2 regions of the Polaromonas sp. LjRoot131 genome follow, and region 2 is predicted to be linked to the other one. Evidence: predicted binding sites of a transcription regulator. Region 2 holds the regulator's gene; the other holds the start of a gene.
What was found. The regulator HrcA, encoded in region 2, represses chaperone genes, less so after heat shock. The targets are predictions, from matches to a motif close to TTAGCACTCNNNNNNNNNGAGTGCTAA.

Region 1: ACSQ27_RS21490 (co-chaperone GroES) is a predicted target of HrcA. The motif match lies at 3,271-3,297, and genes of this name have one in related genera.

What each region holds. Positions count from the first base shown of each region.
Region 1 covers NZ_CAXUPF020000005.1:262,256-270,926, forward strand. The annotation lists gene ACSQ27_RS21475 (NADP-dependent oxidoreductase) at 1-818, opposite strand, end outside; gene ACSQ27_RS21480 (MFS transporter) at 834-2,063, opposite strand; gene ACSQ27_RS21485 (AraC family transcriptional regulator) at 2,142-3,143, shown strand; gene ACSQ27_RS21490 (co-chaperone GroES) at 3,393-3,683, shown strand; gene groL (chaperonin GroEL) at 3,816-5,468, shown strand; gene ACSQ27_RS21500 (DUF805 domain-containing protein) at 5,523-5,870, opposite strand; gene ACSQ27_RS21505 (OmpW/AlkL family protein) at 6,185-6,853, shown strand; gene ACSQ27_RS21510 (AraC family transcriptional regulator) at 6,892-7,839, opposite strand; gene ACSQ27_RS21515 (carbohydrate kinase family protein) at 7,851-8,671, opposite strand, start outside.
Region 2 covers NZ_CAXUPF020000003.1:445,603-454,273, reverse strand. The annotation lists gene ACSQ27_RS16800 (UvrD-helicase domain-containing protein) at 1-734, shown strand, start outside; gene ACSQ27_RS16795 (hypothetical protein) at 866-1,285, shown strand; gene ACSQ27_RS16790 (helix-turn-helix domain-containing protein) at 1,517-1,723, shown strand; gene ACSQ27_RS16785 (DUF2726 domain-containing protein) at 2,241-3,209, shown strand; gene ACSQ27_RS16780 (hypothetical protein) at 3,615-4,310, opposite strand; gene ACSQ27_RS16775 (helix-turn-helix transcriptional regulator) at 4,310-4,525, opposite strand; gene ACSQ27_RS16770 (hypothetical protein) at 4,650-5,366, opposite strand; tRNA gene ACSQ27_RS16765 (tRNA-Ile) at 5,470-5,546, opposite strand; gene hrcA (heat-inducible transcriptional repressor HrcA) at 5,593-6,612, opposite strand; gene ACSQ27_RS16755 (NAD kinase) at 6,661-7,536, shown strand; gene recN (DNA repair protein RecN) at 7,553-8,671, shown strand, end outside.

The DNA of each region.
Region 1 (8,671 bases), on a different contig from region 2:
GCCAGGAACTGCGGCAGCTGATTGCCGCCGCTTGGGCCTGCAGAGTCGTTGTAATGCGCAACAAAGCCGCACACCGGCATGCGGGCGCCGATATTGAGCAGGGGAAGGACGGCCGCCAATACATCGCCGCCGACGTTCTCGAAATACACGTCAATGCCCGCCGGGCAGGCGGCGGCAAGCTGCTCCCCCAATAAGGGCCCGTGCCTGTCGATGCAGACATCAAAGCCCAGGTCCTCGACGGCCTGCCGGCACTTGTCGGCACCGCCGGCGATACCGACGACGCGAGCGCCCTTGAGTTTTGCGATCTGGCCGACCATGGCACCCACCGCGCCGGTCGCCGCCGCGACCACCACGGTTTCACCGGCCTGGGGTTGGCCGATGTCCAGCAGGCCGACGTGCGCCGTGAAGCCCGGCATGCCGAGCGCGCCCAGCGCCAGGGAGGGACGGGCCATGCCGCCGATCGCCAGCAGGTCGCTCCCATCGCTGATGGCGTAGTCCTGCCAGCCGGCATTGGCGAGCACGAGATCGCCGGCGCGGTAGTGGGGATGCCTGGACTCCACGATGCGGCTGACAGTGCCGCCGGGCATGGTGCCGCCCAGCGGAACGGGGGGCGCGTATCCGGGCCCGATTTTGTCCATCAGGTTGCGCATGTACGGGTCCAGCGAAAGGAACTGCGTTCGCAACAGCACCTGGCCTTCGCCCGGGCGCGGCACCGGCTCGGTCACGAGATGGAAGTCGGACGCAACCGGCAGGCCGCGCGGGTGCGCCGCCAGCGTGATGCGACGATTGCTGCCTGGGTCTGGTTTCGACTCGGTCATGATCGCCTCCGTGATTCAGCCGCGGCGGGAACCGGGGCCGCGCCGCCATGCCAGCAGGCCGCCCAGGGCCACAGCCACCATGGCAAACGCAGGGGCACCCAGCGCGCCAGTCCCGTCAACGATGAGGCCGCCCGCGATGGCACCCGTGGCGATGGCGATCTGGAACGCTGCCACCAGCAGGCCGCCCGCGGCCTCTGCCTGGTCGGGTGCGGCGCGCACGATCCAGGTCTGGAAGCCGACCGGGAATGCGCCAAACGCGAACCCCCATAGCGCCACAGCCACGGCGGTGACCACGGCAGAGCTGCCGCCAATAAGCAGCGCAGCCGCAAGCAGGGCGATCATCCCGCTGCCGGCGACGATCGCGTAGCGTTCACTGCGCCCCGCCAGCCAGCCCCCCGCGAAGTTTCCGAAAAAGCCGCCGATGCCGTAGCCCAGCAGCACGGCGGAAATCGCCGCTGCCGACAGCCTGGTCACGTCTTCCAGCACGGGCCGGATATAGGTGAAGCCCGCGAAGTGGCCGGATATCACCAGCAGCACGGCCAGCAGCGCAATGCGCACCGGCCCCCGCGTGAGCAGGTCGCGCAGGCCCTTCAAGCTGGCCTTGTCGCGTGGCGGCAGTGCCGGCAGCGCCACCAGTTGCACAAGGAAAGCCAGCACGCCGACCACGCCCGCCGCGACAAAAGCGCTGCGCCATCCCCACAAACTGCCCATCCAGGCGCCGACCGGCGCCGCGCAGACGGTGGCAATGGAGACGCCGGTCAACACCAGGGACATGGCGCGCGGGAAAAGCCGTTCCGGCACCAGGCGCATGGCCAGCGCCGCCGCCATCGACCAGAAGCCGCCGAGCGCGATGCCGAGCACCACGCGCGCGAACAGCAGCACCGCGAGCGAGCCGGCCGTCGCCGCCAGCAGGTTGGACACGAGCAGCAAGGCGGTAAGCGTCAGCAGCACCCGCTTGCGGTCGAAGTGCGCCGTCAGCAGGGGAATGGTCGGCGCGGCCACCGCACCGACGAGCGCGGTGGCCGTGACGGCCTGGCCCGCCGCACCCGCCGTGACATGGAGATCGGCCGCCATGGCGGTCAGCAGGCTGGCCGGCAGGAATTCCGCCGTGACCAGGCCGAACACGCCGAGGGAAAGTGAAGCGACCGCCGGCCAGAGCGCGGCGGCCTCGCCGGGTGAATCGCCGGTCGGGCTTGCGCCGGCAGCCAGCGGGTCGAGGCAAGCAGAAGAGGAAGTTGATGACATGAAATGTGAAGCCTTGTTGAGGACAGGGTGACCAGCTTAGGCCTAGCATCCACACATTTCCATGGCGAAAGAGCCGAAATGCTTGACGATTCCTCCAGAACTTTCACGCCCGTCATTCAACCCCCTCACGAAGGCGCAGGCCTGCCTGCCGCCGGGCCCGATCCCCTTACCCAGATCCTGCTGGGCCTGCGCCTGGACGGCGTCGAGTACGGCCGCTGCCTGATGCATGCGCCGTGGGCGATTTCCTTTGCCGCGCAAGCCGCCGCGCGTTTTCATTTCGTCGCCAGCGGGAACTGCTGGCTGCACACAGAGCCGTCCGGGTGGATGGAACTGAAGGCCGGCGACGCGGTGCTGCTGCCGCGCGGCACGGCCCACACCGTGGCCAGTTCACCCGAGGTGCCGCCGGTGGCTCTCGCGACCTTTGACCGCGAACGGGTCGCGGACGATATCTATCTGTTGCGGGATGGCGCTCCCGCGGCGCAAGCCCCCTCCCACGTCATGTTCTGCGGCACCATGACCTTCAACCTCGACCCGCTGCACCCCTTGCTGGCCATGATGCCGGAGGTGATCCGCGCCGGCGAGCTGGCGCAGCGCGACCCGGGCGTGCCGATGCTGCTCGACGCGATGGAGCGTGAAGCCTCGCTCAACCGCATGGGCGCCTGCGGCATCCTGGCCCGCATGGCCGATGTGCTCGCCGCGACCATCATCCGCGCCTGGGTCGAATGCGCCTGCAGCAACTCGACGGGCTGGATCGCGGCGCTGCGCTCGCCCGGCGTGGGCAAGGTGCTGGCCGCCATCCACGCGACGCCGGAGCAGGACTGGAGCGTGCCGGAGCTGGCGAACATCATGGGCGCATCGCGATCCCGCTTTGCCCAGGCCTTCAAGGAATCGGTGGGCGAGAGCCCTGCCCGGTATGTGGCCCGCATCCGCATGTTCCAGGCGCGCAACTGGATCGCGCAGGACGGAATGCGCGTCACCACGGCCGCCGACCGGCTGGGTTACGACTCCGAGGCCTCCTTCAGCCGCGCGTTCAAGCGTGTCATCGGCCACGCGCCCAGCAAGGCACGCAGCCCCATGTGACCCGTATCCCCAACCGGGTCGGTTTTTGGCTGAAATCAGCCCAGGGGCGCTCCGCGATGTCGGCGACCAGCCCAAAAAGCAGGTTTTCCGCCCCTTGCCTTGAAAACCACCTGAATTGCCCCTATGATTAGCACTCGATGGTATTGAGTGCTAACAAAGCCCAGTCAATCCACCAAAGTTAACAAGCACCCACTTCCAGCCGGGTGCTTTTTGATTCCCAAAACCAGTGTTCTCAAACAAGGAGCTCTCATGAAACTTCGTCCTTTGCACGACCGCGTGATCGTCAAACGCGTGGAAAACGAAACCAAAACCGCTTCCGGCATCGTCATCCCCGACAGCGCCGCTGAAAAGCCTGATCAAGGCGAAGTGCTGGCCGTTGGCCCAGGCAAGAAGAACGACAAGGGCGAACTGAGCCCCGTGGGCGTGAAAGTCGGCGACCGCGTCCTGTTCGGCAAATACAGCGGCCAGACCGTCAAGGTCGACGGCGACGAATTGCTCGTCATGAAAGAAGAAGACCTGTTCGCAGTGGTCGAAAAATAATTTCGCAAGGCGAATTATTTTCGTCGAGGCTAACTTCGCGAAGCGAAGTTAAGGGCCGAAAGGCCCGGCCGGAGACAAAAGTAATCTCCCGCCGCGTCCAACCCCTTATTAACTGAATCTGGAGAATTAATCATGGCAGCAAAAGACGTCATTTTCGGCGGCGAAGCCCGCGCACGCATGGTCGAGGGTGTGAACATCCTGGCCAACGCGGTCAAGGTAACCCTGGGCCCCAAAGGCCGTAACGTGGTTCTGGAGCGCTCCTTCGGCGCCCCCACGGTGACCAAGGACGGTGTGTCCGTCGCCAAGGAAATCGAACTCAAGGACAAGCTGCAGAACATGGGCGCGCAGATGGTCAAGGAAGTCGCTTCCAAGACCTCCGACAACGCCGGCGACGGCACCACCACCGCCACCGTTCTGGCACAAGCCATCGTCCGCGAAGGCATGAAGTACGTGGCCGCGGGCATGAACCCGATGGACCTGAAGCGCGGTATCGACAAGGCCGTGCTGGCCCTGACCGAAGAGCTCAAGAAGGCTTCCAAGCCCACCACCACGTCGAAAGAAATCGCCCAGGTCGGCTCGATCTCGGCCAACTCCGACGAATCCATCGGCAAAATCATTGCCGACGCGATGGACAAGGTTGGTAAAGAAGGCGTGATCACCGTGGAAGACGGCAAGTCCCTGCAAAACGAACTCGACGTCGTCGAAGGCATGCAGTTCGACCGCGGCTACCTCTCCCCTTACTTCATCAACAACCCTGAAAAGCAGTCCGCACTGCTGGACAACCCCTTTGTTCTGCTCTACGACAAGAAGATCAGCAACATCCGTGACCTGCTGCCCACCCTGGAGCAAGTCGCCAAGGCCGGCCGTCCGCTGCTGATCATTGCCGAAGAAGTCGAGGGCGAAGCCCTGGCAACGCTGGTGGTGAACACCCTGCGCGGCATCCTGAAGGTTGTGGCTGTGAAGGCCCCCGGCTTCGGCGACCGCCGCAAAGCCATGCTGGAAGACATCGCCTGCCTGACTGGCGGCAAGGTCATCGCTGAAGAAGTCGGCATGTCGCTCGAAAAAGTGACGCTGGCTGACCTCGGCCAGGCCAAGCGCATCGAAGTGGGCAAGGAAAACACCATCATCATCGACGGTTCCGGCGCCGCTGCCGACATCGAAGCACGCGTCAAGCAAGTGCGCGTCCAGATCGAAGAAGCGACCAGCGACTACGACCGTGAAAAACTGCAAGAGCGCGTGGCCAAGCTGGCCGGCGGTGTTGCCGTGATCAAGGTCGGCGCTGCCACCGAAGTCGAAATGAAGGAAAAGAAGGCCCGCGTGGAAGACGCACTGCACGCCACCCGCGCTGCCGTGGAAGAAGGCATCGTGGCCGGCGGCGGCGTGGCGCTGCTGCGCGCCAAGCAGGCTGCAGGCAAGATCGCCGGCGACAATCCTGACCAGGATGCCGGTATCAAGCTGGTGCTGCGCGCCATCGAAGCCCCCCTGCGCGAAATCGTTTACAACGCAGGCGGCGAAGCCTCCGTCGTCGTGAACGCCGTGCTGGCCGGCAAGGGCAACTACGGCTTCAACGCCGCCAACGACACCTACGGCGACATGATCGAAATGGGTATCCTGGATCCCACGAAGGTTACCCGCACCGCACTGCAGAACGCAGCCTCCGTCGCATCCCTGATGCTGACGACCGAAGCCATGATTGCCGAGGCTCCGAAGGAAGAGTCCGGCGCCGGCGGCGGCATGCCAGGCGGCATGGGTGGAATGGGCGGCATGGGCGACATGGGCATGTAATGCCTGCCTGAGCTTCTCGCTCCATCAAAAAGGGCCGCTTTCGCGGCCCTTTTTTTATTGCTCGGCGGGTGCCGCGGGTGCGGCGCCTTCGTCATACTGGTTCGGGCCTTCCGAGGGCTGCACGCACCAGTACAGCAGCAACAGGTTGACCAGCGGGATCAGGCCGATCAGCATCAGCCAGCCGGTCTTGCCGATGTCATGCAGGCGCCGCACACCCACCGCGATGGCCGGCAGCAGCATCGCCAGCGCGGCGATGCCGTACAGGATGTTGCTGATCATGCCGGTGACGATCAGGACGATGATCTGGAACAGGAAAAACCACCAGAACTCCGGCCGCGATGCCCGGCCGGTAAAAGTGACGTATTTGGAAAAACAGGTGGTAATGGCTTGGCCGAAATTCATGACAGTGATCCTCCTCACAAGGTGTAAACAGGGTGAATTCCCTGCCGCATGATAATGCGGCCCGCCCCGCGGGGCTACCGCGGCCGGCCGGGGCCCGGCGCACCGGCCGATTTTGCGGCGCGCAAGCGGCTTGGTCCGCATCCGTACAAACCTTGTACGAAGAACGTTTTCAATTGGCCAGGGCGTTGCGTCTGCGCTTCACCCTTTGCCCTTAAAACCACGCGGAAGGCAGCGCTGGGCGGCGCTTGCCGCTACCATGAGATGCATCGATCCACTGGATGAACCCTCCAACACGCCACAACGGTCACCAGCCCATGACTCTTTCCAGACTCCCCCTGATTGCTGCAGCCCTCCTGGCTGCATCCACCCTGCCCGCTTTTGCGCAACAGGCCGGCACCTGGTCGCTCTCGGCCGGCGTCACGCGCATCAAGCCCTCGGTGGACAGCGGTACCCTCACGGGCAGCATTCCGAATGTGCGCGTCGGCGTCAGCAACGACACCCGGCTGACAGGCGCGGTGAATTACATGGCTACCAACCACCTGAACCTGCACCTGCCGCTGGGCCTGGGGTTCCGGCACGACGTCACCGGCGACGGCGTGCTCGCGGGTTTCGGCAAGGTGGCTGAAACCAAGGCCTTGCCGATCACGCTGATCGCCCAGTACCGCTTCTTCGAAGCCAACGCCAGCTTCCGGCCCTACCTGGGCGCCGGCCTGTCCTACGTGCACTTCTACAAGGAACAGGGCAGCGCCCTGCTGACCGCGCTGACCAACCCCGGCGGCCCGCCCACCGGCGTGTCCTTCAAATCCAAGCTGGCCCCGTCCTTTCAGATAGGCGGCGTCTACAAGCTCACCGAGAAATGGTTTGTGGAAGGCAGCTACACCAAGACCCTGCTGAAGACGCGCGGTACGCTGAGCACGGGCCAGACGATCGACGTGGTGCTGGACCCCAACTGCTTCACGGTGCAACTGGGGTACAAGTTTTAATTGCACGCCTGCCCGGGAAGCGGGGATGAACCCGAAAATCAGGGTGAGCGGCCGAACCGGCCGTCGGCCTGGCGCCTGAACTCGGTGGGCGTCATGCCCTTGATCTCCAGGAAACGCCGGTTGAAGTTCGCGACGTTGTTGAACCCGACCTGGTAACAGATGTCGGTGACCTTGTGGTCGGTCTGCATCAGCATGTGGCAAGCGCTGTTGATGCGCACACGGTTGACGAAGTCGGTAAAGCTGTTGCCGGTGGAGCGCTGGAAGAAGCGGCTGAAGCGGCTTTCACTCATGCCGAGTTCGGCCGCCACGGCCGACATCGAGATCGGCTCCGCCATGTTGGCGGTCATGCGGTTGACGATGCCGTTGATCTGGTCGACCTGCGCATCGCCATCGGCGCCCTGCGCCCCTTGCATCTGTACGCTCGACAGCAGCCGGTAGTCCGTCCATTGCGCCAGGTCGGCCATGAACTCGAAAAATCGGCCCAGGCGGCGCACCCCGCGCGCGGCCTTGATGCTGTCCCAGTGCATTTGCGCCTGTTGCGACAGGCCAAAAAATTCGATGCCGTGGCGCGCCCGCTCGAGCAATTGCATCACCTCGCGCAACTCGGGAATCCCGGCCGCCGCGCGTTCGATGGGTTCGTGGTGGAACTGGATCACCCGGTCGCGTCCCGCGGCACCGCCTTCGGGGACGTCGAGCGAAATCCAGTTGTGCGGCAGCCGCGGGCCGCACAGCACCAGATGGCCGGGCTGGAACGGCCCTATCCAGTCGCCGACAAAAGCCTTGCCCGAGGTCTCGGTGATCAGGTGCAGTTCATACTCTTCATGAAAATGCCAGCGCACCAGCGGGCTCGGGAAGCCGTGGGCAAGACAGCGCACCAGGCCGGTTTCAGGGGCCTCGTAGCCCAGCAAGGGAGAGCGCGCAATGTCGCGTTCCAGCTCGGGCTGGCGCTGGCGGGGTATGGCGCGTCTGGATGCGGACGTGGTCATGGCAGCCTGGATCAGGACCGGGGAGCAAGGGCCTCATTGTCCTCCCGCCGGAGCGCGCTGCGAACGGCCTCCAGCGTGGGTGGATCGGCACCTTCGCGGGTGCAGTTCAGTGCGGCGGCCGTGGCGGCGAAGCGCATCACGTCGCGCCATGCGACGTCGCCCAGCTCACCGAGCTGGGCCGGGCGTTCGACGCCATGCGCCAGCAGCGAAACCGAGAGCCCGGCCGTAAAGGTGTCACCCGCTCCTATGGTGTCTATCACCTTGACGCGCGGTGCCGCCACGGCAAGCGCTTCGTGCCCCGTGCGCCAGAGCGTGGCACCGCCGGCGCCGCGCGTGACGATCACCGCACGCGCGCCGGCTTGCAGGCAATCCGCGGCCAATGCATCGGCAGGCCGGCCGGGCGCCAGCAGTTCGGCGTCTTCGTCGCTGAGCTTGACCAGGTCGGCCATCGCAAACCAGCGCATGGCACGCGCACGGTAGGCCGCCATGTCGGGAATCAGGCTGGGCCGCACGTTGGGATCGAACACGATCACACGCTGCCCGGCATTGGCCGCCATCAGGTCGGTGATGCGCGTGGCAGCAGGCTCCTGCAGGAGCGCGATCGAGCCGAAGTGGAGAAAACGGCAGTCCACCGGCAACTGCGGCAGCGGCTCGGGCGTCCAGGTCGCGTCGGCGCTGCCGCGCGTGTAGAAGGCGTAGCGGTTGGTCTGCGGTGTGCGCTCGACGAAGGCCAGGGTCGACGGTGCATGGCTGCGCAGGATGAACCGGGTGTCCACACCGTTTCGTTCGAGAAAACCCATCAACCGTTCGCCGAACAGGTCGGTCGACAGCT
Region 2 (8,671 bases):
CTTTCCTGACCTACTTGCTGCCGTTGACCATGGCGGTGCGCGAGAACCGCAACTTCGATGTGATGACGCTCTTGCGCTCCGAATGTCCGTTGCTAAGTCCGGCGGGCCTGTCCGGCGCGGATGCCCCAGAAGTCCTGGCGGGGTTGCGAGCATCCACCACAGAGCTGGTCCAAATAATGCGGTCGAACAACGCGACCCTTAGGGATGTCCTCGCCTATGCTTCTCATGCCCGAATACTGCAGCTCGACGATGCATGGACAAAGTACCTCGACGCAGATCCCGCGGCGCTCGTTATTGATGATGACCCTGAAGTGGTTCCCGTGACAGCCCTACTGAACTGCGGTGTCGCCGAGCTAACCGGCTACCGTCACTACCTTGAGGATCTTTCGCCGTTTGCCACCCAGCAAGGAGTCAAGGGTGCAGAGTTCGAGCGAGTGCTCGTGATAATCGATGACGAGGAAGGCAAAGGACAAAGACATTTCTCCTATGAGAAGTACTTTGGTATGACTGCACTCTCAAGAACGGACAATGAAAACATCGCCGAGGGCATCGACAACGTTGTTGAGCGCACGAGACGGCTCTTCTATGTTTGCTGTTCACGCGCTACACGCGATCTGGCTGTGGTTATGTTCGTAGCCGACATCCCCGCAGCCCGAGCAAAGATCGAGGAGGCCGGCCTCTTCGAGCCCGGTGACATCGTGGACGAACCGGCTCTTGAGGCTGCTTTGGCCTAAGAAAACAGCAGCTCCCCTAGTTTGGCCTCTTAAGACCAAGTCTTTTCGGTCACATAGCGGCGCCAACCCCGGTCCAAAGCATCCTCGATTGAAAAGACGCTAAGTGGAGCCTGCGCCCCCTGGCGAAGAAGGTGAGCCTATTTCTCTCCAACGGGACTGTTGAATTCAACCTCGTGGAAGCACAATGGGCGTTCAAGCTGGCCGACCTGTCGGCGGCAATTTTTGTCTTGTTGGAGCCCATACCGCATATGAAGAAGCCGACCATCAAGGAGTTCAACCGTGCCTACGTCAGACTCTACGGCATAGTCAAGAAGCAGGGAGACTGGGAGGAGTTTAAGGCTCACTACAGGGTAGAAATTATTGAGTTCGGTACGCGCAAACACGGTGATTGCGGTGTGCGAGTCCTTGACACAGATGGTGCACCGGCAACTCTTGGGAGTGTCATTCCGAACAAGATCACTTACAGGTGCTTCGTAGAGCCTTCACGGACGACGTGGGTGGAGTACTTCAGAGAGGGTGACACCACTAGGTGCGAAACGATTTCTGGGTAGCTTGTCCAACCAGGAGCCCAGCTTTCTAACCTCCTCAATTGCCTTGTAAGCTTCACCGAGTCAACATAGACTGTAGGAGGCAGTAGCCACCCCTAACACCCGCATCACAGTGGGTAACCAGGCTGCGGGTATCAAGGCTCCCGATAAATTATGCGAATTAGTGTTTATGTGAATTAGGGTATTAGGCAGATATTCACCAAGGTGAAAAAAACCTTGGCCTTGAGAGTGGGAATGACCGTACGCAACCTCCGTGTCGAGAGCGGAATGAGCCAAGTTGTTTTTGGTGAGCGCTGCGGTTTTTATCAAACGTACCTCAGTCGACTTGAACGAGGTCAAGCCAACCCCACGCTCAATGCGCTTGAGGTCATTGCTGGTGCATTCAATCTCTCGATTTTTGAGTTCTTCGAAAAGGTAAGGTCCTCCGGCGAGACCAAGTAATGCCTTAGGGCGGGCCTAATCGTGTCAGCCCACCCCGCAGGTACTGAGCCCCTAGCCGTCCTGTCCAGCGATCCTCCCCAAGAAGTGATTGAAACAGGCGCGTTATCTCAGGGGCCTCTATTGGCCACAGAGGAGGGCGCTTGAGCGCTTCATCCAAAGCATCAAGAGTCGGATCCCAAACACCGCAATCACATGCCATCACAGTGCTAACAGCGCACTGTGCTGAGCTCCCTTGTGGCAAAAAACACAAAAATTACGCAGCGAACCAGGTAGGTTCATGAGTATCCATAGCGATTCATGCCCTTTTGACGCGCTCCCAAATGTTTACCAGTTACCAATTTCAGGAAGCGCGTAAAGGTGTTTTTCTTCACACAGGGTATTACTTCGAATATGCTCTGGATCACATAAACACTAATTCACATAAGTACTCATGACGGCCGGCAAGCGCACCTCTTAAAACCTGGTGTGTGCGCCCTACAAATTGAAGTTCCACCATCGAACATAGGCGCAGTTCTTTGTGAAAACAATTCGAGTAAGTGCTGCGATTAAGCATATGAAAAAACGGCTGGAGGCCGACGACTTAGAGGGCTTCCTGGCGGCATATGAGAACTACGTGCTCACCGTAGTATTTGAACCCGCTGCGATACCCCTTACACAAGTTGCCCTCCCCTCAGCGCTGCGTAGGGGCTTCGAAAAAGGGAGCATCACAGCCCTTACGCTAGTGACGTTATGGCGGCTTGTGCTGAACGGAAGCTTGCTACTCGTTGAGGACGACCTGAGAGACATGATCAATCAGAACATCGATGGCGCCCTGAAGACGCTAACAACGCCTACTTCTGACTCTCCTGCTAAGGCGCTGCCTACTATAGTTGAGACAGCGCAGAAACTTCCTGATTCTGTTCGACGGTATCGCAAGCCCACCCCCACTCCAGAGTGCTCACAGATAAAGCGTATCTCGATCATCAGCACATTCTCTATTCGCGCCTGGTCCGCGTCCGACGCGCTCGACTTTCGGAGGAACCTGTGTTTAAGCAACCAAGAGAGAGAATTCCTGCGCGCGATCCGTCAGTATTTTCCCTCGATGCAGTCCTATCCAAATATCCCGCTGCGCAACTTCATCAACCTTGATGAGATTGGACTCTCCATACCCACTAGTTTTCGAGAATTTGCATGGCAGTCTCAGGTTGACACTCTTTTGTGCACCTGCGACGAGGATCCAGTAGCGGGCTTCGAACTGGACTCATCTTGGCATGACAACGAAGGTGCGGCTCGTCGTGATGACATCAAAAACAAGCTGTTCCAGTTGGCGGGGTTGCCGCTATTCAGGATTCGACCAGCCGACCCGCATCTCGTCCGTGCTGAAGATTTCTACGATCTTCTGAATGCCGAGCCTGCCCTGGAGACGATTCGTCCCCGGCGTATGCGACCTCGGCGTTCTCACGACGGGTTAGCTCCTGAAAGCGCAGAAACTGTCCGCCGCTGGTGATGACATAGGAAGCTGGGCAATGAGAGATACAGATCGATCAGCCTTCGCAAGCTTTGATAGTCTGCCTTCTTCGGCGGGTGTCCGCCTTCCCGTTGTCGCTGCTCTATTCGCGATCTCGCCGGCAACCGTCTGGCGCTGGTGCAAATCAGGTCATCTACCGCAGCCCACTCGAATCGGTAGAGTGACGTTATGGAACGTTGGGGAGTTGCGCCTTCGATTGAAAAGCGCAACTATGCAAGCAATCGAACCACCGGAGGCCAGAGAAAAACCATAACTGCGAAAAACTCACCATCGCTGATTGCGCGCCAGCGGAGCAACCGATAACCGTTAAATCGTGATTAATTTGGACTCATCTTGGCGTTAATTACTGGGGATCTTATTGCTACAGGTCACTTACCAAACTAATTATCTCTGCTGTACGGAGAGCCACCATCCGGGATTTCTTTCTCCTGAGGCCACACAGCGACACTCTTTGATGACTTGAGCAATAGGGTCAGACTGAGAAAGAAAAACTCTTGCGGCACCGGTCCACAAAATAAGCACTGCTCTGGTGGGCGCATCACAATCCTGGCCAGCCTCTCTCAACGCCTCAATGAAGCGTGTGGCTGATTCATATTGGCCATGAAGTGTCGCCAGTGCCATGATATCCGCGGGATCGGCAATGGACTCGCACGCCTGCTCAGCGAAGCTGACCTGAAGGCTTTGAATATCGCTCACAAACCCACTTGTGACCAAAACCTCGGACGCTTCGATATGCTCCGGAATCTTCGGCGCACCTATTCCCCCACGGGAATCGTCAGATGCCATCGGGGCTGCCGGCAATTCAACAAACGGCACCGGTAGCAGATCCAGCTCCGCCGCCCGCTCTTGACTCACTTTTATGGACACCGGATTAGAGCCCTTTTCGGGATCCGGAAGCGGCAAGCACCGCATCTGTTTTCCCAGTGCTAACTGGTGCCAGTAGCCTCGACCGGGTGTTGGGACGTCGTATGCCTTGCACTTTCTGCCAAGGCCGGAACCGGAAACACCAAGTTCCTCGGCGATTCTCGTCACCGGACAATTCCATACCCATTTATAGAGCTGCTCGCGGGTCAATTTCATTATTGGCCCACCTCTGCCCAATCCTGAGCGTTCTTTATCCAGTCAAACACAACGCAGCTCCGCCACACGGTTATTCTTCCGGTTATTTTGAAGCCTGCGGGAAATTTTCCGTCTTTGACCCACCGTCTAAAGGTGGATTGCGACACCGGAATCAACTGAAGAATTTGCCTCTCGCGCAACAGTGAAAGATCTTTTGATTGCTCTTTTTTGGTCATCATGCTCGCCCAGTGAACCGTAATGAGGCCACATGCTGCGTTAGGCGCGAGCAAAAGAAAAGTTAACTAGATATTTCTCCCCGCGGTCGAAAGGCCTTAACCCTTTCCAAGGGGATAAATTCAGCTACCACTCGGCTTTAGGACGCCTGCCGATGTGGGCAAAGGATGGTCGAAAAGCTGCGGCGAAAGCTTTACTTTGGTAGGCTGAATATCCCTTGCCCACAAAGAATTTCATCAAATCTGGTTCGGTTGACGGGCACCCAGGGATAACAGTTCCCCCCTCGGTAACAGTTTTCCAAAGTTGCATCCCTTCCCACATATCTCGTAGCTTTGGCGGTAAGGACGCCGCATCGAAAGGCAACCTCTCCCGCGTCGGCGCTCGCTGTGGATAAGCCCTCAATCGCTGATCGCTGACATAGGACTTGAATCGTTGGAGCGTCGTAAAGCTTTGCAGAAGATCTGCAGCGACTTTGACGCAGACAAGCTTTCCCTGATCAATGTCCAGCAGCAAAGGCGGCACAGCACCAACAAAATTTAGCAGTCGAGTGCTTGAAGGCAGAAGCTCGTGTGCCACTCGCTTTAACTCACCCAAGCGGCCTTTCCTGCCCAAGCCCAGGACCGCGGGGTCCATGTAGTGATGCAGTGCCAATGCCTCCCAAACGCGAAGTTGTGGGATGCCGTGGTAGCGCTGATAGGTGTAGTCGTCGGCCTCAAGACGCTTGGCGAACTCTTTTAATTCGTCTTGAGTTAGCTCGGCTAACGGTTTAGGACGACTCGCAACCAGTTCGATTCCGCCCATTGAGTGATTCAAAAGAGGCTTCAACAGCTCGGCTCGCTTCATCGCCCGACCCTTTCGCAGCAAAAACGGCAACGAAGTGGCAACTGAGCGCTGTTTAGGCCAGGCACATGTTAGCGCACACTCTCGCCGAAAAGCTTTATTTAAATGGTAGGGCGTGAGTGACTTGAACACTCGACCAAAGGATTATGAGTCCTCTGCTCTAACCAACTGAGCTAACGCCCCACACAAGAGGGAGATTGTAAGGGCCTCCGAGGACCTGCTCGCGGGCCTATTTGCTGTGGCTCAGGGCGGTGCTGACCAGTTTGGAGGTGATATCGACGATCTGGATCATTTTTTCGTAGGGCATGCGCATGGGGCCAATGACGCCCAGCGTGCCCACGACCTGACCGTCGACTTCATAAGGCGCGGTGACCACCGACAGCTCCTGGTAGGGAATGACCTGGCTTTCGCCGCCTATGTAGATGCGAACCCCCTCGGCGCGGCTGGACACGTCGAGCAGGCGCATCAGCTGCGCCTTTTGCTCGAAGAGGTCGAACAGCTTGCGCAGGTTGCCCATGTCGCCGGAGAAATCGCTGACGGCCAGCAGGTTGCGCTCGCCGGAGATGACGACCTCGTCGCGCGATTCGATGGCTTCGGAGCTGACCTTGACCGCGGCCTGCATCAGCGTGGCGATCTCGCCGCGCAGCGCCTCAACCTCGTTTTTCAGCCGCTCGCGCACTTCCTCGATCGCCATGCCGGCGTAATGTGAATTGAGGAAATTGGCGGCCTCCACCAGTTGCGACTGGCTGTAGTCGGCCTCGGTGAAGATGACCCGGTTCTGCACGTCGCCGTCGGGCGACACGATGATCACAAGGAAACGTTTTTCGGACAGGCGCAAAAATTCAATATGACGGAACACCGACGTCCGGCGCGGCGCCATGACGACGCCGACGAACTGCGACAGGCTGGAGAGCATGTGCGCCGCGTTGCTGAGCACCTTTTGCGGCTGGTCGGGCGCCAGCCGGGGGGCGCCTATCTGGCCCGCGGCGGGGAAGGGGTCGCGCTGCGTGGTCAGCATGGTGTCGACGAAGAGGCGGTAGCCGCGCGCCGTGGGGATGCGGCCGGCGGAGGTGTGCGGGCTGACGATCAGGCCGAGCTCCTCGAGGTCGCTCATCACGTTGCGTATGGTGGCGGGGGACAGCTCCAGGCCCGAGGCCTTGGACAGCGTGCGTGAACCCACCGGCTGCCCATCGGCAATGTAGCGCTCTACCAGCGCCTTGAGAAGCAACCGCGCACGATCATCAAGCATGCCGACATTCTACGAAGCTTGGGGCGGATGTTGTGATGTAATTTGCCGATGAAATCGCAATTCCGCCATGTCGCACTGATCGGCAAGTACCACGCACAGGGTTCCCGGTCGGCGCTGGAGGACATTGCGCATTTCCTGGGCACCCAGGGCTGCGAGGTGGCAATCGAGCAGGACACCGCCAGCAACACGGGTCTCACGCAGTTTCCGACGTTGGATGCGGCCGGCATAGGCGCGCAGTGCGACCTGGCCCTGGTGGTCGGCGGCGACGGCACCATGCTGGGCATAGGCCGGCTGCTGGCGCAGTTCGGCATTCCACTGGTGGGCATCAACCAGGGCCGGCTCGGCTTCATCACCGACATCGCCTTCGAGGACTACCAGAACACCCTGATTCCCATGCTGCGCGGCGAGTACGAGGAAGACCGCCGCTGGATGATGCAGGCCAAGGTCGTGCGCGACGGCCGCTGCGTCTTCAGCGCCACCGCCATGAACGACGTGGTGGTTAACCGCGGCGCGACCGCCGGCATGGTGGAGCTTCGCGTCGAGGTGGACGGCCGCTTCGTGGCCAACCAGCGCGCCGACGGCCTGATCATCGCCTCGCCCACCGGCTCCACGGCCTACGCGCTGTCCGCCGGCGGACCCCTGCTCCACCCCTCGATTGCCGGCTGGGTGCTGGCGCCGATTGCACCGCACACGCTGTCGAACCGGCCCATCGTGCTGTCGGACTCCGGCGAGATCACGATTGAAATCGTCGCCGGCCGGGACGCCAGCGCCAACTTCGACATGCAGTCGCTGGCCAGCCTGCTGCACGGCGACCGCATTACCGTCAGGCGCTCGGAGCACCAGATGCGCTTTCTGCACCCCAAGGGCTGGAGCTACTTCGACACCTTGCGCAAAAAACTTCACTGGAATGAAGGCGTGGCCTGAACGGCACGATTTATTTATGAGCCTCAAAAGCATCTCGCTTCGCGATTTCGTCATCGTCCACGAACTCGAGCTGGACCTGTCCGGTGGGTTCACGGTGCTGACCGGTGAAACCGGCGCCGGCAAATCCATCCTGATCGACGCCCTGCAACTGGCCCTGGGCGCACGCGCCGATGCCGGCGTGATCCGCGAAGGCGCGGCGCGCTGCGAGATCAGCGTCGAGTTTGACAGCCCCAAGGGCCTGGCCGCCTGGCTGGAACAAGCCGGCTTCGACGGCGGCGACACCCTGCTGCTGCGCCGCACGATAGACGTGCAAGGCAAAAGCCGCGCCTGGATCAACGGCAGCGCGGCAACCGCCACGCAGCTCAAGGAGATCGCCGACCACCTGGTGGACATTCACGGCCAGCATGCCTGGCAAAGCCTGACCCGGCCCGACGCGGTGCGCGGCCTGCTGGACTCCTATGCGGATGTTTCCACGGATGAACTCTCGCGCCGCTGGCAGCAGTGGCGCCAGGCCCAGAAGACGCTGCTGGAGGCGCGTGACGCCCAGGACAGCCTGCAGCGCGAACGCGAGCGCCTGGCCTGGCAGATCGGCGAGCTGGACAAGCTCGCACCGGGCGCCGACGAGTGGGACGAACTTAATGCCCAGCACGGGCGCCTGTCGAATGCCCAGGCCCTGCGTGACGCGGTGCAAACCGCCGTCGATGCATTGCAGGAAGCCGACGAGAACGCCAACGCGCTGTTGGGCCGCGCGATTGCGGCGCTGCAAAACCAGGAACACATAGAGCCCGAGTTCAAGGCCATGGTGGAAGTCCTGAACGGCGCCCTGGCGCAGATGGAAGACACGGTCCACTCGCTCAACGGCTATGCCCGGCATGCCGAACTCGAGCCGCAACGGCTCGCCGAACTCGACGAGCGCCTGTCGCAATGGGTCAGCCTGGCGCGCCGCTACAAACGCACGCCGGCCGAGCTGCCTGAGCTGCTGGCCTCCTGGCAGGCCGAACTGCAAAAACTCAATGCCGCGGCCGACCTGGCCCAGCTTGAGAAGAACGAAACCCAGGCCAAGGCGGCCTACCTCGAAGAAGCCGGCCAGGTGTCCAAGGCTCGCGCCAAGGCCGCACCCAAGCTCGCCAAGGCC